3 regions of the Methylotenera mobilis JLW8 genome follow, and region 2 is predicted to be linked to each of the others. Evidence: predicted binding sites of a transcription regulator. Region 2 holds the regulator's gene; each other region holds the start of a gene.
What was found. Region 2 encodes sigma-54, which starts transcription at its own class of promoters, with help from an activator protein. Its sites were predicted from a motif close to TGGCACNNTTCCTGCT; they were not measured.

Region 1 (7,398 bases), 850 kb from region 2:
CGCGTAGTTTGCGAGTTTACATCGGAGCAGCACGGAAACTTTGTCATGGTGCTAGTTGGCGCAACGATTGTTGGGAGCATGGCAACGGTCTGGCACGACGCAACCGACGGCATCATTAACCCACCACGCTTGCCTACAATTAAAACCTGGTCTTACGCAGATAAAAACATCACCCTAAAACAAGGTGAGGAAATGGGCCGCTTCTTATTAGGCTCCACTGTCGTCATGCTATTTCAAAAAGACAGCCTCACATTCAACCCAGCATGGAAACCAGCACAGGCAATCAAGCTAGGCGAACATATGGGAAGTTAAAGCGCGGGCAGGTCTTTTAGCCACACAACAAAAAAGAAAGCCTCCTCAGAGGCTACTTGCCATGTAATCGCATAAAGAAAAGTCAAAGTAATGCATCTGATCATCACAATGCAAGCTTGAAGAGGATTGAGATTAATACGGAGATTTGTTGCGCGATACCCCCACGCGCAACATCCCTTACTTATGCGTACCCTTGTGATACAAATTCGGCGCGAGCTCATTCAGTGCGGCCTCATATACCGCACGCTTAAACTCAATCACATCCTCAAGTGGTACCCAGTAATCATTCCAGCGCCAAGCATCAAACTCTGGATGGCTAGTCGCTCTTAGTGAAACATCACTGTCGCGCCCCATTAATCGTAGCAAATACCAAATTTGCTTTTGCCCACGATAGCTCCCACGCCACTCACGCTTAACCCAGCTGGTTGGAACCTCATAGCGTAGCCAATCTTTAGTACGGCCTAAAATCTTAACATGCTCAGGTTTTAAGCCCACCTCTTCCATCAGCTCACGATACATCGCCTGCTCTGGACTCTCTCCAAAGTTAATCCCACCTTGCGGAAACTGCCAAGCATGCTCACGGATACGCTTACCCCAAAATACCTGATTGTTGGCATTGCATAAAATAATGCCGACATTCGGGCGAAACCCGTCACGATCTAACATAGCATAAACTGCCTAAATAATACTGTTATAAAATATGATGCAATTTTTTCATATTTCCAGCATTATTGAAAGCAACCATTTGCCCCTTAGTCAATTAATCTTCAAAGTAATGAAACTAAACAAATTCAATTTCACCAAAATCTGTACGCGTATCATCGTTGGCAGCCTGGTAATGACTGCACTATCTTGCTCGACAAACGTGAACACTAATATAAGCGCCAACCAACACTACGCCTATATTACTAACCAAGGTGCAAATACAGTATCGGTGATTAACACGCACAGCAATCAAGTCACCCATACCATCCCTGTAGGCAAAGCACCTGTAGGGGTTGCCATAGCGGCAAAATTAAAACGCGCTTTCATATCCAATGTCGAGAGCCAAGATATTTCCGTCATTAACACACAAAGCAATACCTTAGTCGACACCATTAAAGTGAACGGCGCACCAGTTGGCCTAGCCATATCACCAGACGAAAAAACACTGTACGCGGCAGACTGGTTCAACAATCGTGTATTAGCCATCAGCACCATCGATCATGTAGCTCGGGAGTTAAGCATAGGCGAAGCACCAGCAGGTCTGGTCGTCAGCCCTGACAGCAAAACACTCTACATTACCAACAGAGATAGCAATGAAATTGCCGTGGTCGATGCCGACACACTCACCGTAATCCGTAGAGTCCCCGTTGGGCAACACCCGTTCGGCATCGCATTGAGCGCTTCAGGCAAACTACTCGCCAGCGTCAATGTACAAGATGACACAGTCAGCATTATCAATACGGCATCCAACAGCATACAAAATATGAAAGTGGGCTACCACCCCTACTGCGCAGCGTTTAGTGCAGATGAAAAAACACTTTACGTCACCAACACACAGGATGATAGCGTCACCGTATTGGCCATTGCCAGCGGCAAAGTGATCACCACTATTAACGTAGGTAGCACACCGGAAGGCATCAGCATCGACCATACCAACCATCGTGCTTACGTCGCCAATTGGGGCAGCAACAATGTAAGCGTGATTGACACTCAAAACAATCAATTATTAACCACGATCAGCACTGGTGAAAAAAGCCGCGCGTTTGGTCAATTCATCTCAAGCCCATAGCCTCAGCGAACACCATCACAAGTCACCATGAAACAAGACAATCATACCCAGCCTGTCAACCAAGCTAGATTCACAGCGTTTAATACAGCACAAGCCACTTTACTGTTTTAGATTCTGGACTATTGCAGATTCGGGTTCTCATAAATTCAGATTCTAATTTATAATGTATTGTTGTTTTTGAACAGTTCCTCTCGTTATTGAGATCTTTGGAGAAAAATGAATGAAAAAAATCCTAGCGTTAATCGCACTTAGCTTAACTACAAGCTTTGTTTCTATCACAGCGTCTGCACACGGCCCATCACCACTTAAGGTTGATAAGTCTGTAACAATCAAGGCTGAGCCAGCTAAAGTTTGGGCATTAGTAAAAGACTTTGGCAACATGCAAAAATGGCACCCAGCAGTGACCAACACCAAATTAGAGAAAAAAGGCGAAGACACCTTTAGAACCCTAACGCTTAAAGACGGCGGCACTATCCTAGAAAAACTACGCAGCTCAGATGACGCTGACATGAAAATCCGTTATGAAATCGTATCAAGCGGCTTACCTTTAACTGACTACAACGCATACATCGTAGTTAAAAAAGGCGCAAACCCTGGCGAGTCTACAGTGCAATGGGTTGGCCGTTTCTACCGCTTGTACAAACTAAACCCACCTATCCCAGCTGGTCAAGATGATGAAACTGCATTAAATGCAATTAACGGTATTTATGATGCTGGCTTAGCCAACCTAAAAAAGGTTGCTGAATCGTCAAAGTAACTGACCGCGAAGGCTCTCAAAACGGAGCATCGACAAAATGGTCACTCATGCAATGGTTACGTGACCTTTTTTGACAGTTTGAGCGGTAAAAACTACAAAGAATTGTCAGTTTAATAAAAAAGCGGAATTTAACTTCCGCTTTTTTATTGCATAGCACTCTTCATCAACTCAACACAAATATATGTCAAAAATCACAACCCTTTATATATAAAGGAATAATTTATTACCGACATGTAAGATACGATGGATTTTAGTTTAATCTCTCCACATCATCCAATGCTTTGGCACATCTGTTGCTTATAGTTCACCAAGCACTAAACATAACCTTGGTGTGAAAACACTATAAATTGATTACCAAAGGAAACTAAAATGAAACAAGTACAAAAAGGCTTTACCTTGATTGAATTGATGATCGTAGTTGCGATTATCGGTATTTTGGCTGCAGTTGCTTTACCACAATACCAAAACTACACACAGCGCTCTGCAAACGCTGCCTGTCTGGCAGAAGCTAAGGCTTACATGAATACGGCTGTTGCCGATGCTGCTGATGACCGCGCACCACCAGCATCTCCAGGCGTAGCTTGCACTGGTACTGTACAAGTAACAATTGCTCAGTTTGCAGCCGATGCTGCTGTAACTTTTAACGCACGAACTCGTGGCACTGCAGGCTTGTTACAAAACACAACATGTCAAGCAGGTAGCGGTACATGCGCACTAGCAGCGGCAGCTTAATCTAGCTTAGTTGTAGGCAAAACATAAACCCCATGCTTTGGTAGTATGGGGTTTTTCTATATAAAACTGATAAAAATCATGACGACATCAGAATATAAATTTTATGCAGTAAAACTAATTACTGCGATGGCTTTTTCCTTTTTTGTAATCCGGACTCTTAATCAACTTTGGGAAAGCAATGCCTTAGAGCCCAACTTAGTACTATTACTAGTTAGCGAAAGCATCACCGTAGCTTTGATATTGTTTGCTAAGCCAGCTAGGGATTATGCTATGAATGTAATCGCTATAATTAGTGCAGGAGCAGTTACTTTTTACTTTCTTGTAATCAACATTTCTGCTGGACAAGCGCTACTACCTGTATACATTACAGCCGGCCTACAGATTATTGGCTTGCTGTTTCAAATAACTGCCAAACTTTATTTGGGGCGCTCGTTTGGATTAGTAGCCGCCAATCGCGGCATAGTAACTAATGGTCCATATAAGCTAGTTAGACATCCAATATACTTTGGTTACTTTCTTGCTCATATGGGCTTTTTGTCTTCCTTGTTTAGTATGCAAAACTTAATTGTATTTATTGGCTTGTATTTTTTTCAAGGCTGTAGAATTTGGCAAGAAGAAAAATTACTCATGAAAGATCCTGAGTATGCTGGCTATGCAGAGAAAACCCGATATAAGATCATACCGAGAATCATTTAAACATGAATGAGTTAGACCAGATTTAGCTAGCGTAGGGTGTGCAAACGGCTTTATGTTTACAACCACCAGACTAAAGCCCGTTCGCCCTGGCACCGCCTTTCAGCACAACCACATCAAACCCATTCTGCGCCAATATAAATGCTGCAGCAGAACTCCGGCGCCCCGTTTGGCAATACACTACATGACTCTTACGATAGTCTAGCTCTAAGAGCTTTTGACGAATCTCATTTAATGGCAAGTTAATCGCACCATCAATATGGTCGTATTGATACTCAGATGGTAACCGTGCATCAACCCATATTGCACCATCAGCAATTTTAACCTCTGCTACCTCTCTACTTACATGCAGGAGCATAGGCTCTTTAAGCAGCGCTACAAAATCGTGCTTATTCAGTCGCAGCAATTGCCCATCTGTTTTCATGGCGACCGTTGCATTGCGTTTGTTATCGGAAACCAAGGCTTCCTCTCCAAACGCATCACCCGATTGCAACTCGGCGACCAATAAAGGATGTGCATTCACGCCATCTGCCCTAGTCACCAATACAGTGCCACTCTCGATTAAATAATAGTAATCACCCGCCGCACCCTGCTGAATAATCACCTGTCCTGCAACTGTGTTAATGCGCTCCATGCGCTGGAACATGGCCTCAATATTAGCCACGGGCACTTTACTAAAAACACCGGATTGCAATTTAGATACGCTGAACACACTAGTGTCACGCATCCACTCTACAGGGGTTCTACTAGACTTTTCATCATCGGCTTTGTGCACACTTTTAAGCACATCATCTCCGGTAGATAATTGATCCCATGTCATCATGATATCTAGCAAATCGTTATCTATCCGTAAAATTTCCACATCGGTATATGCAATGCAATCAACAAGAGTGCTATCACAAACAATAGGATGCCTTGCGACGGTATCTTTTGCGCGTAGCATCTGCTTGCTTCCGTCAACAAATCGTAGTTCCAACTCGCCTTTGATTAAATAAACTGACTGCTTGGCATTAGAAACATTCATGCGTAATGGATTAATACCCTTACTGACTTTCTCCACAAAACATAAGCCTGCAAGCTCACGCTTACGGCCAGCAGATAGCTTGGCAAGAGGTTCAAAAGTGTTTAATAACGCAAGTACAGCAGTAGTCATCTGAGCGGAAGTATCTAATAGTTTAGGGTTATGTGACATATATTATCTACCGATAGGTATAACAGTTGATGCCTAATTTTATGGCGATACAGGCATTATTTAGGCAAATTACAGCTCAAAAACCTGATCTCGATTTAGTGCTTTAATGGACAATCCAGCATTACCTGCCGCAATTTCACGCATAATATGCGCATCCTCGCCTGGTTTCAAATGCGTAATATAGACTTCAAGCGCGCCTGTGAGATGCGCTGCATTCAATTTTGCCAGTTCTTGTAACAACATGGATGGGCATAGATGCTTAGATAAGACAGCAAGCTCAAGTTCACTATTGCTAAAAGCTGTTTCCACGATTAAGTATTTAAGGTGATTGATATTATTCACCGCATGCCATAGCGCATCGCAGATAGTGGTGTCGCCAGTATAAACTAAACTATGCGCTGCGCCTTTAATATGATATCCGACAGCCGGCACTACATGATGCACCGGCAGTGCTGTGATAGTGCGCCCGCCTAAGACCACTGGCTGCCCAAGTTTGATTTCCTGATAGCGCAAGAAAGGCGCAGTAGCATTAGGTATTGCATTAAAATCTGGCCATATTTTCCAATTGAAAATATGCGCTTGTAGGATAGCTAACGTCTCCTGAGTGGCATATAAGGTAATAGGCTCGCTACGTATGCCCATTACCGTATCTAACAAGAGAGGAATAAAGGCAATGTGGTCCAGATGTGAGTGCGTCACAAATATATGGCTAATCTTTAGCAGCTCATCCATCGACAAATCACCGACACCTGAGCCAGCATCAATCAAGATATCATGATCAAGCAACAACGATGTGGTGCGGTAATCACCGCCGATACCGCCACTACAACCAAGAACTTTAAGTTGCGCCATTTTGGACATTACCCTAATTAATATGATCTGCTCAATTGATATATACGGTCATGTGCAGGCAGTTTTGAGTACAATGTTACGATTATCAGAACATTGCTACAACCATGACGACTTATCAACCACCGTTAGAATTAAGCCTACACACATCAAACCCCAGCAAAATCAGTGCCAGCGTCATTTGGATGCATGGTCTTGGCGCCGATGGTTATGATTTCGAGCCGATTGTGCAGCGTATTTTAGAGAACCCAGCCTTCAGCCATATTCGATTTATACTACCACATGCACCTGACATGGCTGTGACCAGAAATAACGGCTACATCATGCCCGCTTGGTATGACATCTATGGTCAGATCCCTGTATTGCAAGAAGATGAAGCCGGAATAAAAGCCAGCGAAAATTACATCAACACATTGATTAATAATGAAATTAACAAGGGAATAAACCCTGAAAGAATTTTACTCGCAGGTTTCTCACAGGGCGGCGCAATCGCGCTACATACGGCATTACGTTACCCACAAAAGCTAGCCGGAGTAATGGCGCTATCCACTTATGTGCCCCTCCATGCCCTGCTGAGCAAAGAGGCCAATGTCGCCAACGTTAATACACCAATTTTCATGGCACATGGCATTTTCGATGACATTATCCCGTTGAGCATGGCTGAAAAATCTCGTAATTTGCTACAAACATGTCAATATTCTGTCAGTTGGCATCAATACAACATGGCCCATTCACTGTGCGAACAAGAAATTATCGACATTGAAAGCTTCCTAACACAAGTTTTGTCCTGAGATTTGCCCCAAGATTTGATAGAATAGCGTATTGATTAACCTTGGTACTTTCGGGACGCAATGCCTGCATCTAAAACAAAAAACAATACGCCAGCTAGTGATAAAGACTCACTGGAACTAGCGCTTAGCTTCGAACAGGCATTTGCCGAGTTAGAGGGCATTGTCGCGCAGATGGAATCTGGGCAAATGCAGCTCGAGGCCTCTTTGGAAGCCTACAAGCGCGGTAACTTGTTACTCGCGTTCTGCCAGCAATCACTGGCTGATGTTGAACAGCAAGTTAAAATACTCAACGAGCGCC
Region 2 (7,398 bases):
GATGGGCAGATGGCTCAATTTTTAACGCAAGCTAGCATTGCCAACTAAGTGAAAAATGCTACCAGTATGGGTAAACGGTTAATGCAATCTGGCTTAAAAAGCGCGGGTGTTTAAGTATGCAGCTTAGTACAAAATCTGCGATTATTTTTCCATTGGCTCTGCTGTTATTGCTGGCTTTGCTTACATTTTGGATTAATAAGTCTGTGCAGCCTCTGGCGCCTAAACTGGATGGCAGCAGTCGTCATGATCCTGATTACATGATGCATAATTTTGAGACCACGCAAACCGATGCAAGTGGTGCGCTACGTTATAAATTGGCGGCGCAGGAAATGAAGCACTTCCCGGATAAAGACTCGACCGATTTGGTTAAGCCGCGCTTTACCAGGTTTGCCAAAGATAAGCCTTACACCAGACTGGAAGGTGACACTGGTAATGTTTCTAGCGATGGCGAGCAGGTTGATGTGTTGGGTAATGTAGTGGTGCTGCGGGAAGCTTATGCTGAAAAGGGTGTAATGACGATAGAAACTGATGCCCTCAGAATTTTACCGAACCAAGAATATGCAACCACCGATAGGCCGGTGGTCATTAAGCAGGCGCCTGGCACCGTGGTGCATGCAACAGGGATGATTTATGAGCAGAAGCAGCAAACCGTTACTTTGCTGCATAAAGTGCGCGCGCATTACGATCCGCCCGCCGCTAAGGCAAAAAAAACAAATACACCAAACACCAAGAGTCGTCCACAGGCTAAGGCTAAAAAGCCAGTAGCGGTCGCTCAGCAAGACAAACCAAAAGATAAACCAGATAACCATGCGCGCATTCGGAGACGCTATGAATAGGCAGCTTTTTATGATTAACATCAATACATTATCCAGCTTGCTGCTCTGTGGGGGCTTGTTGTTGGGTGTGGCTGGCCGTGCATGGGCGGAGGCGGCAGACCGTGATAAGCCAATTGATTTAGAGGCGGATACGATGAAGGTCGATGACGCTAAACAAATCAGTACCTACAGCGGTAACGTGATTCTGACCCAAGGTACTTTGGAAATACGTGCGGATAAATTAATCGTACGTGAAGATAAGGAAGGTTTTCAGCACAGTACATCTTTAGGTAACCCGACTACCTTTAAGCAAAAGCTGGAAGGTAAGAGCGAGTATATTCAAGGCAGCGCGCAGCGCATTGAGTATGACGGGCGTATGGATAAGGTGCAGCTTTATACCAAAGCGTGGGTAAAGCGTGGTGAAGATGTGGTGCATGGCGATTACATTATGTATGACGCTAATGCCGAGTATGCCGAGGTGATTGGCGGCAACTCTCAATCTGCAACGTCAGGCTCCGGACGTGTGCGTGCGGTGATTCAACCTAAAAACAAAAAAGCACCAGTGGAAATTAAGCCGGCGGAGCCTGCCAACAAACCTAAGCCTGAGACCTCTACTGGCCCAATCCCTACGGTGAAAGACACAAGGTTCAGCCGTACTTTGGAAGTCAGTAGAAATGCCGGTACTGCACAATAGTGTTGAAGCGATAATTGCATGATAAGTAAACCATGATAAGTGAACAAAGATGAGCGAATTAACTGTAGAAAGTTTGCGTAAATCCTACGGTGCCCGTACGGTAGTGCAGGACATCTCGTTAACGATTAAAAGTGGTGAGGTGGTCGGGCTGCTTGGCCCGAATGGCGCGGGTAAAACCACCAGTTTTTATATGATAGTGGGTTTGGTGGCGCTGGACGCCGGTAGGATTGCCTTGGATGGCACGGAGCTCAGTCATTTGCCGATTCATATGCGTGCTAGGATGGGTTTGTCCTATTTGCCGCAGGAAGCCTCCATTTTCCGTAAATTGACGGTGTCTGAAAACATTCTCGCTATCCTGCAGTTGCAGGACATTCCTGAAGACGAAATGTCAGCCCGTTTGGAATCGCTGCTGGAAGAGTTGCACATCACGCATATCCGCGATAGTGCCGCGGTGAGTCTGTCTGGTGGCGAGCGCCGCCGTGTAGAAATTGCACGCTGTTTGGCATCAGACCCCAGTTTTATTTTGTTAGATGAGCCGTTTGCTGGCATTGATCCGATTGCGGTGATTGATATCCAGCAAATTATCCGCTTCTTAAGTGCGCGCAATATTGGCGTGCTGATTACTGATCATAACGTGCGTGAAACTTTGGGTATTTGCGACCGTGCTTATATTGTGAATCAAGGCCATGTGTTTGCTTCAGGCGTGCCAAGTGAGATTGTGGCCAATGAAAGCGTACGTGAAGTGTATTTGGGTAAAGATTTCCGCCTATGAAGCAAGGGTTACAACTAAAGTTTTCACAGAATCTATCGCTGACGCCGCAGTTGCAGCAGGCGATTCGCCTGTTGCAACTTTCAACGCTGGAGCTGAATCAAGAAATTGATGTGCTGATGCAAACTAATCCCCTGCTGGAACGGGGTGACGACACCGAGGATGAGTACGGCAACGCCGTAGAGCCGGTGGCTGACGGAGCCGACTTATCTGCTACCAGCCCTGAGTCTGCAGAGGCTAAGCCTGAGTTTGAAAATTTTGATGCTGAGTATGCGGAATCTGCGAGTGAGTTCAATGGCGCAGAGTCTGCAAATGCAAGTGTTGCGGATGTGTCCGATACGGCTGATTTTGATGTGCCAAGCACAGATTACGCAGACACGTTTTCGGCTGAGTTTAATGATGAGTTTGATGAGTTTTCCAACGGCAGCCGTTGGGATGAAAACACCATGCCGGCGGATGATGACAGTGACTTCAAGCCGCAGGAAACTTTGCAGACCAGTTTGCGTGAGCATTTGCTGTCCCAGTTAAAGTTGATGCCCTTGTCCGAGCGCGATCAATCGCTTGCGTTGATGCTAGTAGATAGCATTAATGATGATGGTTACTTGGAGCAAAGCCTGGAGGAAATTGCCGAGCTGATGCCAGAAGAGCTGGAGATAGATGCGATAGAGTTGCAAACAGCGTTGCGTCATGTGCAGCATTTGGATCCACCAGGCGTAGGTGCGCGCAGCTTAAGTGAGTGCTTGCTACTGCAGCTTGCGGTGTTGCCGAAATCTACACCGCATTTGGCGATGGCTGATTTGGTGGCTAAGCACCATCTGCAAGTGTTAGCCTCGCGTGACTTTGTGAAATTGCGTAAAGAACTAGGCTGTGATGAGGCTACCTTAAAGCAGGTGCAGCAACTAATTACCAGTTTAAATCCACGCCCTGGCAGTGCTTTTAGCCATATAGGTTCAGAGCACTATATCCAGCATGAAGTGATTGTGAAAAAGGTCAAAGGCATTTGGATTGCCAGCTTAAATGACAGTGTGATTCCTAAACTGAAGATCAACCAGCTGTACGCTGGTATCTTGAAGCGCAATCGTGATAGTTCCAGTCAGTACCTGCAAAGTCAGATGCAGGAAGCCAAATGGATGATTAAGAATATCCAGCAGCGTTTTTCTACCATTTTGCGTGTATCGCAGGCGATTGTAGATAGACAGCGCAACTTTCTGGAGTATGGTGAAGTTGCCATGCGCCCGCTAGTATTAAGAGAGATTGCCGATGAGCTTGATTTGCACGAGTCAACAATTTCACGCGTGACGACCAATAAATACATGCTGACACCGCGCGGTATTTTTGAACTTAAGTACTTTTTTGGCAGTTCAGTGGCGACCGATGCTGGCGGCACTTGTTCGGCAACCGCCATTCGCGCCCTGATTAAGCAGTTGGTGGATCAAGAAAATCCAAGGAAGCCATACTCGGATAATCAGATTACAGATTTGCTGGCTAAACAGGGTATTGTGGTCGCGCGGCGCACGATTGCCAAGTATCGTGAGTCTATGAATATCGCGCCAGCAAGCTTAAGAAAATCCTTATAAGTTGATTGTTGAAATCTACGTAAAAAATTGTTGAATTCCTTGCCACAGAGCGAATGAAAAGTTGTAAACTGAAATTGTTCTGTAAGTCTTAATCACGAACCTCTAAGAATTAATATTTGCGGAATATTTTCAAAAGGAGCAAGTCATGAATTTACAATTAACAGGTCATCATTTAGAAATTACGCCCGCTTTACGTGACTATGTCACCAGTAAGTTAACTAAAATCAGCAATCACTTTGATCATGTGATCGATGTCAAGGTGACCATGAGTGTCGAAAAGCTGGCTCAAAAGGTTGAAGCTACACTGCATGTGCCTGGTAATGATTTACACGCAGAATGCCAAGATGAGAATATGTATAGTGCCATCGATATGTTGACCGACAAGCTTGACCGTCAAGTGGTGAAACATAAAGAGAAAAATACCAATCATCACAAAGCGAATGGTGCGGTAAAGCATCAAAACATTGACTGAGTTTTTCTAGTATTTAATTCTTTTTTGTTACCTTAAATATGGCTCAATTCAACGTCGCTGAGCTATTCAAACAAACCCGCCGTAAACTCAAATTAAATTGGGTTGCAGGACTCGACGGCGGGTCAAATACTCTCACTAGCGAAACAGTTACCAAGCCATCTCTGGCTCTAATTGGACACCTTAATTTTGTACATCCTAACCGGGTGCAGGTATTGGGCTGTGCCGAGATGGATTATCTGACCAGCTTGCCTAGTGCAGATGCTGAACGTGCAATTAATAATTTATTTTCCACCGATTTAGCCGCTGTGATTGTGGCTAATGGTGAAAATGTACTGGATATCTTGTTGGCTGCCGCCAACCAGCACAACGTTCCGTTATTTACCTCTACCTTACGCAGCCCTGAGCTCATGGATATTTTGAGCCACTTTCTGGCGCAGGCTATGGCCGAGACTATCAGTGTGCACGGTGTATTTATGGAAGTGCAAGGCTTTGGCGTGCTGCTCAAAGGCGAGGCTGCTATCGGTAAGAGCGAGCTTGCGTTAGAGCTGATTTCACGTGGACATCGCTTGATTGCCGATGATATTGTGGATTTTTTCCGCATATCGCCTGAACGCATCGAGGGGCGCTGCCCGCCATTGCTAGAAGATTTTCTGGAGGTGCGCGGTTTGGGGATACTCAATATACGCGCATTGTTCGGTGATAATGCCGTGAAGCCCACCAAGCCGTTGGACTTGATTATCCAGCTGGAAAAAGCTGATTTACAAACTCTGCAGATGTTGGACCGCTTAAGCATTAAAACCCAGCATGAAGAAGTGCTAGGCTTAAAAGTGACCAAGGTTCATATCCCGATTGCGGCTGGGCGAAACATAGCGGTGTTGGTGGAGGTTGCGGTGCGTAACCATATGCTGCTACTACGTGGGGTCAACGCAACCAAACAGTTCATGCAGCGCCAACAGCGCGCCATGAAGCAACACAAGTAAATGCTGTATTAGCCTTTATCAACACTAATGATTTTTCAACACTAAGTGATTCATCAATACCAATGAAACAACTGATTATTGTCACTGGGCTGTCCGGCTCTGGTAAAAGTATTGCATTGCGCGCGTTGGAAGACAGTGGTTATTACTGTATTGATAACTTGCCTGCCACCATGCTAGATACGATAGCTGAGCATTTGCATGCTAACCATCAGCGGATTGCGATTAGTATTGATAGCCGTAGTGCTGCGATTGAAACCTTACCAGCACATATCGAGCAGCTCCGGGCGCAAAATATTGATGTGCAAGTATTGTTTTTAGAGTCAAATGTTGAAACCTTGGTTAAACGTTTTAGCGAAACCAGACGCAAGCACCCTTTGAGCGAGTCGTCGACTACGCTGGCTGAAAGTATCGCGCTGGAGCGTGATTTGCTCGGCGGGCTGGGCAGTCTAGGCCATGTGATAGACACTAGCTACTTAAGTGCCAACACCCTGCGTGGCTGGGTGAAAGAGGTGGTTTCTATCGAGCACACGGGCTTGACCTTATTGTTTACCTCTTTTGGTTTTAAGCATGGCATTCCACTGGATGCAGACTTTGTGTTTGATGTACGCTGTTTGCCTAACCCGCATTACGACCCTGCACTGCGCGACTTGACCGGGCGTGATGAAAAAGTGCAGGAGTTTTTAAAAGATCATGCAGCCGTAAGCGAGATGATGCAAGATATTAGGGCTTATGTAGGGAAATGGCTGCCTTGTTTTATACAGGATAACCGCAGCTATCTGACGGTGGCGGTCGGCTGCACCGGCGGTCAGCATCGATCTGTGTACTTGGTGGAAATGTTGAGTTTATACTTTAAGGATAAACAAAAAGTATTAACACGACATCGCGAATTAAAATAAATAGGATTGGTATTCAACAATGATAGGTATTCTGATTGTGACGCATGGTGCACTAGGTGAAAGCCTGATTGGGTGCGCAAGCCATGTGTTAGGTGGTGTGCCGACACAAACTGCTGCATTGGCGATTCATAGTCAGGATGACCCTAATGTGGTGTTACCGAAGGCACAGGCGCTAGTTGCACAGTTAAACAGCGGCGATGGGGTGCTGGTGCTATCTGATATGTATGGCGCAACGCCATGCAATATAGTCACCAAGCTGTGGCAGCCGGATGTGGTGGCTGGGGTGGCAGGTGTGAACTTGCCCATGCTGGTGCGTGCCATGACTTATCGGCATGAGCCGCTTAATGTAGTTGTAGAAAAAGCCCTCAGTGGCGGTCGTGAAGGCGTGGTGCAGTTTACCAGCCAGCAATGCGAACGCTATGAGCAGGATTCCTCCAAATAATAGATTTTACAAATAACTAGGTCCAAAGCATGATTAGTAAAGAGCTGGAAATTATTAATAAACTAGGGTTGCATGCACGTGCATCTACCAAACTTACACAGGCCGCTGGTAAGTTTGCGAGCGAGGTGTGGATTACGCGCAATGGCCGCCGCGTGAACGCCAAAAGTATTATGGGCGTGATGATGCTGGCCGCAGCCAAAGGTTCTATCGTAACGTTGGAAGCCAATGGTGCGGACGAGGTGACGGCACTCGACACCTTGGTGGCACTGATTAATAACCGTTTCGGTGAGGATGAATGAGTAATCTAACTAATCCAAGTTTTAGTATTCATGGCGTTGCTGTTTCTAGCGGTATCGCCATTGGACAGGCACATCTTGTGTCTAATGCTTTGCTGGAGGTTGTTCATTATCAACTACCTAAGCATTTGATTGAAACCGAGATTGACCGCTTTAACGAGGCGGTTGCTAGTGTTAAGTTTGAGCTGGAGCAGATTAACCTTAGTCTGCGTAAAAATGCACCGGCGGAGCTAAGTGCGTTTGTGGGTACGCATTTGATGATGCTGGAGGACAAGTCGTTAACCGAAGTGCCGCAAGATATTATTCGTAGCGAGCAGTGTAATGCCGAGTGGGCGATCAAGCTGCAAATGGATGATATCGTTGAGCAGTTTGAACAGATTGAGGATGTCTATTTCCGTGAGCGCAAGCAAGATGTAGTGCAAGTGGTGGAGCGCATCATTAAAGCCTTGCTTGGGCA
Region 3 (7,398 bases), 700 kb from region 2:
GGTTCGTAAAAGTAGAAGGTGAATCCCCATTAGTCATCAATATAAAGCCTGTTGATTGAAGAAAGGACGTGGCTGGATACTAAACATTTTTCGATATTTGGCTCATCTGCATCAATTGTCCCAGGAGCGAAGGTTATGGATATGAAGAACAATACTAATACGATGAAAGATCCAGTTTGTGGAATGAATGTTTCTGACCAGTCACAACATTCTGCAAAGCATGCAGGAGCAATGTTCTATTTTTGTAGCAATAAATGCAAAGGTAAGTTTCTAGAAAATCCAGCTCTATATCATCAACCTCAACCTGTAAATGATGACCAAATTTCAGCTGAGTTAAGCGCCAAAGGGACTATATATACATGCCCGATGCATCCCGAAGTACGGCAGGACTCTCCAGGCGTCTGTCCAAAGTGCGGCATGTCATTGGAGCCAGAGCTACCGAGCCTTGAGGAAGACGAAAGTCCGGAATTAATAGATTTTAAACGGCGTTTTTTTTGGACATTGCCATTAACCGTTGTTGTTACAGTTTTGGCAATGTTAGGTCACAGGCTACAATGGTTTGAGATGGCGACTCAAAGCTGGATTGAGCTCATTATTTCTTTGCCGATTGTATTATGGGCAGGCTGGCCTTTCTTCCAACGAGGCGTCCAATCAATAATTAACCGTAAACCTAATATGTGGACCTTAATTGGTCTCGGTACTTCAGCTGCATTTATTTACAGTGTAATAGCAACAGCATTACCTGATTTTTTCCCAGATTCATTTATCGATATGGGCCGAGTGTCTGTCTACTTTGAAGCCGCTGCAGTCATCATTTCACTTACCTTACTTGGTCAGGTCCTTGAGCTTAAGGCACGATCACAGACATCTGCAGCTATCAAATCATTACTGGGTTTGGCACCTAAGTCAGCTCGTAAAATTAATACCGATGGTACAGAGCAGGATGTGCCCTTGACGCATGTGCATGTTGGCGACACTCTTCGCGTCCGTCCTGGTGAAAAGGTACCTGTTGATGGCGTTGTGATTGAGGGAGTTAGCGCAGTTGATGAGTCTATGCTTACAGGTGAACCTGTTCCAGTGACAAAACGCGTTGGAGATAAACTGATAGGAGCAACATTAAATACAAGTGGTACATTAGTGTTAAGAGCTGAAAAGGTGGGAACTCAAACTGTTCTTTCAAGTATTGTGCAAATGGTTATGCAAGCGCAACGATCAAGAGCACCTATGCAGCGCATTGCTGATCATGTTGCAGGGTACTTTGTTATAACAGTCGTACTTATCTCGCTACTGACATTTTTTGTGTGGGGCGTGTTTGGCCCAGAGCCAAGCTGGGTATACGGGCTCATTAATGCTGTTGCTGTGCTTATTATTGCCTGTCCATGTGCGCTAGGATTGGCAACACCAATGTCAATTATGGTTGCTACAGGAAAAGCAGCCTCTCAAGGAGTGTTGTTCCGCGATGCAGCAGCGATTGAAAATTTCAGAAAAATAGACACCATTATTGTTGATAAAACTGGAACGCTAACCGAAGGTAAACCACGGTTTGATCGAGTATTTGCAAATCAAGGGTATACGGAAGAAGAAGTGCTTCGTCTCGCAGCAAGCTTAGACCAAGGGAGCGAACATCCTTTGGCCGATGCTATTTTGCAAGAAGCTCGTGATCGGAAACTCCGGCTAGAAAAAGTAGAAAGCTTCGACTCAATCTCTGGCATAGGTGTAAAAGGTATAGTCGGCGGAAGGTCGCTTGCATTAGGAAACAGTGCTCTGATGACACAAATTGGAGTTTCATATGAAGAGCTAAAGTTACAGGCTGAAAATTTAAGGGCGGAGGGAGCAAGTGTCATGGTGTTGGCAGTGGATGGAAATGTGGCTGGTTTATTAGCTGTTTCTGATCCTATTAAAGCTAGTTCATTAGATGCGTTAAATATCCTTAGGTCTTTTAACATTCGTGTCATCATGGCTACTGGTGATGGCCTAGTTACAGCAAAATTTGTAGCTGCTAAATTGGGTATTAGTGAGATCTATGGGGAGGTCAGGCCAGCCGACAAATTAGCATTGGTAGATAAGCTACAACGTGAAGGAAGAATTGTTGCAATGGCAGGAGACGGTATTAATGATGCCCCAGCATTGGCAAAAGCTAATGTGGGTATTGCGATGGGAACAGGAACTGATGTTGCAATGAATAGTGCCCAAGTAACGCTTGTAAAAGGTGATCTGCGTGGTATTGCGCAAGCGAGAGCAATTTCTGAGCAGACAATAATCAATATGAAGCAAAACCTGACATTTGCCTTTGTTTACAACTCGCTCGGTGTTCCTTTGGCCGCGGGCCTGCTTTTCCCACTTACTGGATGGCTACTTTCACCGATGATAGCGGCTCTTGCCATGAGTTTGAGTTCTGTTTCAGTAATTGCAAATGCGCTAAGGTTGAAATCTTAAAGTTATAAATCCACAAAAGCGTTTATTTGTTTAGTTTTTGATTTAATTAATACTGGTTAATTCACGAAAGTTTAATGTCAGCGTTGTTCCACGTTTCTGCCAGTCGCTTTTCATAAATGAACGTCTGCTTTGGGCCGAAAGCAGTCACTTACTAACAAGCATAAGCATGACTTACCATGCATTTTTAGTTGCAACTTATGAGGAAAAACTTGGAGCTTGTGAGACCACTTATATGTCCGCTTTGGAGTTGATCCAGTTGATACTGGAATTTTCGCAAACCTTTTCTATAAGCACTACCGAAAGCTCAGAAATCTTATTTTGCTACATGAGTTCTTTTACGCTACTAGTTACACCTCTGGCGGACGCACAGTAAATACAATCCATACATGAGGCTGTAACCTAAAATAAATAAAACTAGAATAAAATGGCAACAATGAAAAAACTGTTACTTTTACCTATCCTGCTATACGCACACCCCGCATGGTCAGCTCGTCCTTTTGTTACCGATGATGCACGATTAACCAACGCAGAGAGCTGTCAGCTTGAAAGTTGGACTCGCATATACCCAAACAGCACTGAGTTCTGGGCTTTGCCTGCCTGCAACCCTACAGGTAACCTTGAGGTGACTCTAGGTGCTGGCTTGTCTATGGCTAGTGATACAAAGGACACATCAGACTATGTGATACAAGCTAAGACTTTATTCAAAGCCCTTGAAACTAACGGATGGGGAATAGGCTTTGCAATTGGTAAGGTTTACCACCCAGCGGTAACTCCTAGCGCAAACCAACTCGGAAACACTTATGCGTATATTCCGTTCTCAGCATCCTTTAACGATGACAAAATAGTAATGCACCTAAATGCGGGCGTGCTGCATGACCATGCGTCCAACAAAGACAACATGACTTGGGGTGTCGGTGGTGAGTTCAAGGCTTCACCGAGGTTTACAGGGGTTTTAGAAGTATACGGAGACCATCAATCAAACCCCTTCACTCAAGCTGGCATAAGGATGTCTGTTATACCTGACCTGTTTCAAGTAGACGCTACCTTGGGGAGACAGCTCAATGGTGTGAATGATAACCAGTGGGTTTCATTTGGGCTTCGCATTACACCTGATAAGCTATTCTAAGACCTAGAGGGGTAGGTGCCACAAACTTTTCACGGAATTTTCCGACTCTACAGACCGAATTAAGGGACATTAAGGTTGTGACATAAAAGAGCTGTAAATTTAAAGCCATGTAGAAACTGCGTAAAACTACACCTTGATACAAAATTTCATCATTAGTATCAACTCTTCTTAAAAGTACCAATCACATAAAATTTGAATTAGTTACCGACTTTACACTGCTTTGGTTACCAACTTTAAACGTCAGAGAGCAGTAGATAAAGATTACCCTACAAAAAAGCCCTGATTTCTCAGGGCTTTTTAAATTATCTGTTAAGACAGACTTTAGTTCTATCGACAGACTTTATTACTCGCCGACAGACTTTATTAATTTCTATCAATGGCCAATTTAAAGATTAATCATTAGTTGTAGATGGAATTTTATGAATGGTCAAATCTGCGCCGTCATACTCTTCCTCTGCGGTCAATCTAATACCAACCAATTGCTTCAAGGCGCCATACACAGCAAAACCACCCACCAAGGCAACTGTTACACCGGTTGCTGTACCAACCAATTGCGATACAAAGCTTACGCCACCCATTCCACCTAATGCTTTAAGTCCAAAAATACCGGCGGCTATACCACCCCAAGCACCACATAGGCCATGCAACGGCCACACGCCAAGCACATCGTCAATTTTCCAGCGCTGCTGGGTTAAGGTAAAGGTCAACACAAATAGCACGCCAGCAATTGCGCCAGTTGCCAATGCACCTAGCGGATGCATTACATCAGAACCGGCACAAACCGCAACCAAACCAGCTAAAGGGCCATTGTGCACAAAACCCGGGTCATTTTTACCCATCACCAAAGCTGCTAAAGTACCACCCACCATTGCCATCAAGGAGTTCACGGCAACCAAACCGCTAATACCTTGTACAGCCTGTGCAGACATCACGTTAAAGCCAAACCAGCCTACGGTCAGTATCCATGCACCTAATGCAAGAAACGGAATATTTGACGGTGGGTACGCATGCAAACGACCATCTTTACTATAGCGGCCATTACGTGCACCGAGCAAAATCACGGCAGCAAGTGCGATCCATCCGCCCATCGCATGCACCACAACCGAACCTGCAAAATCATGAAATGACGCACCAGTCGCCACCTTTAGCCACTCTTGCAAACCGTAATGGTTATTCCATGCAATCCCTTCAAAAAACGGGTACACAAAACCAACCAAGGTAAAAGTAGCAAACATTTGCGGATTAAATTTCGCACGTTCGGCAATGCCGCCGGAAATAATCGCCGGAATCGCCGCGGCAAATGTCAGTAAAAAGAAAAACTTGACTAGACCGAATCCATTTTTAGCAGCCAGCACGTCAGCGCCACTAAAAAAATCTACGCCATAGGCAATGCTGTAGCCAATAAAAAAGTAAGCAATGGTAGAAACTGAAAAATCCACCATGATCTTAACCAGTGCATTGACCTGATTCTTATGCCTGACTGTACCCACCTCTAAAAATGCAAAACCTGCGTGCATTGCAAGCACCATAATGGCGCCAAGCAATACAAATAAAACATCATTTGCTGAGACTAATGCTTCCATTTCAATCACCTATTAACATTTTAAGCCCCGCAAAATAAGCAAATATCACGCCAAAACATAACCTATTGTTTTGTATAGAACTTGCATAACACAGCATGGAATTATTGCACTAACATTGTGCAACACATGGTGCATTGCACTAAATATGTGCAATCCAACTCAAGAGATGGTTTCAAAACTAGATTAATGCGTTACCAGCGCCCTCTTTCAACACCATGCTAGCAGCATCCGGGTTACCTGACCAAAAATGATAAAACTCACGCACGACTACCAAAAACAAGCGGCGACTATGCTTAATGCTGAATAAGGGCAAGGTCTGATCCACTGCCGCACGATAGGCCTTGCTGTCTTTATCTGGTGCGGTGCGCAAGCGGATTAATATGATTTTCGCCAGCTTCATACGTGTATCCACCAAAGACTGCTCAGCCCCTTCATAACGCAAAGCTTGGGTATATGCTTTTAAAGGCCAGTTTTCAGCGGCCTCAAACTTCTCTGTTTCTAATCTATCAGATAACGCTTTGAGTGATGCCTGTACTGGTCGCCAGTCTATAGGCTTAACATCAAAACCAGGGTTAATGTTTAAAGCAGCAATCGCTTTAAAATCTTTCATCCAAAACGGATAAAATTCACGTGCAGCGGTAAGACTATCATGCCAAGCATCTGCTGGAACTGAGTCCATCACATTTTCAACAATATCTCGATAGACTTCACCGTTAGACACCTGTCCAACAAGCTTTTCAGCTAAAAGATCAATAAACAAGCAGCGCCTATGTAGCACATCACTTTTTGCGCCTTTAGCCTGCAACAATTTTAAGTAAGCATCGATGGCTTCTTTTTCACGTATTTCATTCATGCAGTAATGGCTCTTATCAATAATCCCATGCAACAATAGCTGATGAAGCGAATGTTCGCTTACAATTAAATTAAGTACAATTGCCGACAACAAGCGTGAAAGTGACGACTTGTTAATTATGGATGAACTCGTGCCATATTGTAACCCCAATAGATAAGGTTTCTTGAATGACAAACGAACAAGCACTTAATTACATGCATAACCTTTTACGTGGCATGCTTGATAAGAAAGCCTCGGATTTATTCATTTCCGCAGACTTTCCTCCCGCCATGAAAATTGATGGCAAGATGACACCAGTTACTCAGCAGAAACTGAGCGGTGAACATACCAAAGCCTTTGCTGATGCGTTGATGAATGAAAAGCAACGCACCGAATTTGCAACAGAAAAAGAATGTAATTTTGCGATCTGGCCTAAAAATATAGGCCGCTTCCGGGTGAATGTATTTGTACAACAAGAAAAAGTCGGCATGGTGCTACGTACCATTACCACTGAAATTCCTAAGTTTGACGATTTAGGCCTGCCTGACACGCTGCAAGACGTAATGCTTACTAAGCGCGGGCTAGTGATTCTAGTAGGCGGCACCGGCTCGGGTAAGTCCACCACGCTAGCCGCGCTGATTGATTACCGCAATGAAAACACGTTTGGCCACATCATTACCGTAGAAGACCCGGTAGAGTACGTGCACCAAAGTAAGAACTGCCTGGTCACCCATCGCGAGGTAGGTAGAGATACCAACGGATGGTTTAACGCGCTAAAAAATACATTACGCCAAGCCCCTGATGTGATTTTAATTGGCGAAATCCGCGATAGAGAAACCATGGAGTTTGCGCTAGCATTTGCAGAAACCGGCCATCTTTGTATGGCCACCTTGCACGCCAACAGCGCCAACCAAGCGATTGACCGCATCATTAACTTCTTCCCTGAAGAGCGTCACGCGCAGTTGCATATGGACTTATCGCTCAATCTGAAAGCGTTCATCTCGCAACGTCTGGTTTCCAGAACCGGTGGCGGTCGCTGTGCTGCCATTGAAATCTTGCTTAACTCACCGCTGATCTCTGACCTGATTTTAAAGGGTGAAACGAACATGATTAAAGAAGTGATGGCTAAATCTACCGAGCTTGGTATGCAAACATTTGATCAAGCCCTCTTTAATTTATGCGAGGAAGGCCGCATTACTGAAGATGATGCCCTGCGTAATGCAGACTCAATTAACGAGTTGCGCTTACGATTTAAGTTACATGGTAAAAATGCAGGCAAGACTAAGAGTTCGTCCAATTTTGATAGCTTGTCACTACATGAAGATGAGCCTGATGAATCCGAGCTAGACCCTACATAGGAATGAGTGAGTATTAATGGAAATAATGTTAATTATTATCCTACTGGCCATCGGCTGGTTTTG

Region 1: the regulator sigma-54 is predicted to act here: its motif matches at 3,126-3,141, upstream of MMOL_RS12290 (prepilin-type N-terminal cleavage/methylation domain-containing protein).
Region 3: the regulator sigma-54 is predicted to act here: its motif matches at 5,183-5,198, upstream of MMOL_RS07575 (ammonium transporter).

What each region holds. Positions count from the first base shown of each region.
Region 1 covers NC_012968.1:643,273-650,670, reverse strand. The annotation lists gene asd (archaetidylserine decarboxylase) at 1-312, shown strand, start outside; gene MMOL_RS03110 (RNA pyrophosphohydrolase) at 490-978, opposite strand; gene MMOL_RS03105 (YncE family protein) at 1,088-2,086, shown strand; gene MMOL_RS03100 (SRPBCC family protein) at 2,307-2,843, shown strand; gene MMOL_RS12290 (prepilin-type N-terminal cleavage/methylation domain-containing protein) at 3,213-3,575, shown strand; gene MMOL_RS03090 (methyltransferase family protein) at 3,654-4,271, shown strand; gene MMOL_RS03085 (cyclic nucleotide-binding domain-containing protein) at 4,342-5,460, opposite strand; gene MMOL_RS03080 (3',5'-cyclic-nucleotide phosphodiesterase) at 5,530-6,312, opposite strand; gene MMOL_RS03075 (alpha/beta hydrolase) at 6,417-7,100, shown strand; gene MMOL_RS03070 (exodeoxyribonuclease VII small subunit) at 7,161-7,398, shown strand, end outside.
Region 2 covers NC_012968.1:2,337,197-2,344,594, reverse strand. The annotation lists gene MMOL_RS10965 (KdsC family phosphatase) at 1-48, shown strand, start outside; gene lptC (LPS export ABC transporter periplasmic protein LptC) at 117-836, shown strand; gene lptA (lipopolysaccharide transport periplasmic protein LptA) at 847-1,509, shown strand; gene lptB (LPS export ABC transporter ATP-binding protein) at 1,559-2,281, shown strand; gene MMOL_RS10945 (RNA polymerase factor sigma-54) at 2,278-3,855, shown strand; gene hpf (ribosome hibernation-promoting factor, HPF/YfiA family) at 4,001-4,327, shown strand; gene hprK (HPr(Ser) kinase/phosphatase) at 4,366-5,307, shown strand; gene rapZ (RNase adapter RapZ) at 5,370-6,203, shown strand; gene MMOL_RS10925 (PTS sugar transporter subunit IIA) at 6,223-6,645, shown strand; gene MMOL_RS10920 (HPr family phosphocarrier protein) at 6,675-6,944, shown strand; gene ptsP (phosphoenolpyruvate--protein phosphotransferase) at 6,941-7,398, shown strand, end outside.
Region 3 covers NC_012968.1:1,636,426-1,643,823, forward strand. The annotation lists gene MMOL_RS07555 (copper-binding protein) at 1-59, shown strand, start outside; gene MMOL_RS07560 (heavy metal translocating P-type ATPase) at 136-2,436, shown strand; gene MMOL_RS07570 (hypothetical protein) at 2,870-3,562, shown strand; gene MMOL_RS07575 (ammonium transporter) at 3,955-5,145, opposite strand; gene MMOL_RS07580 (hypothetical protein) at 5,324-5,998, opposite strand; gene MMOL_RS07585 (PilT/PilU family type 4a pilus ATPase) at 6,166-7,335, shown strand; gene MMOL_RS07590 (DUF3301 domain-containing protein) at 7,352-7,398, shown strand, end outside.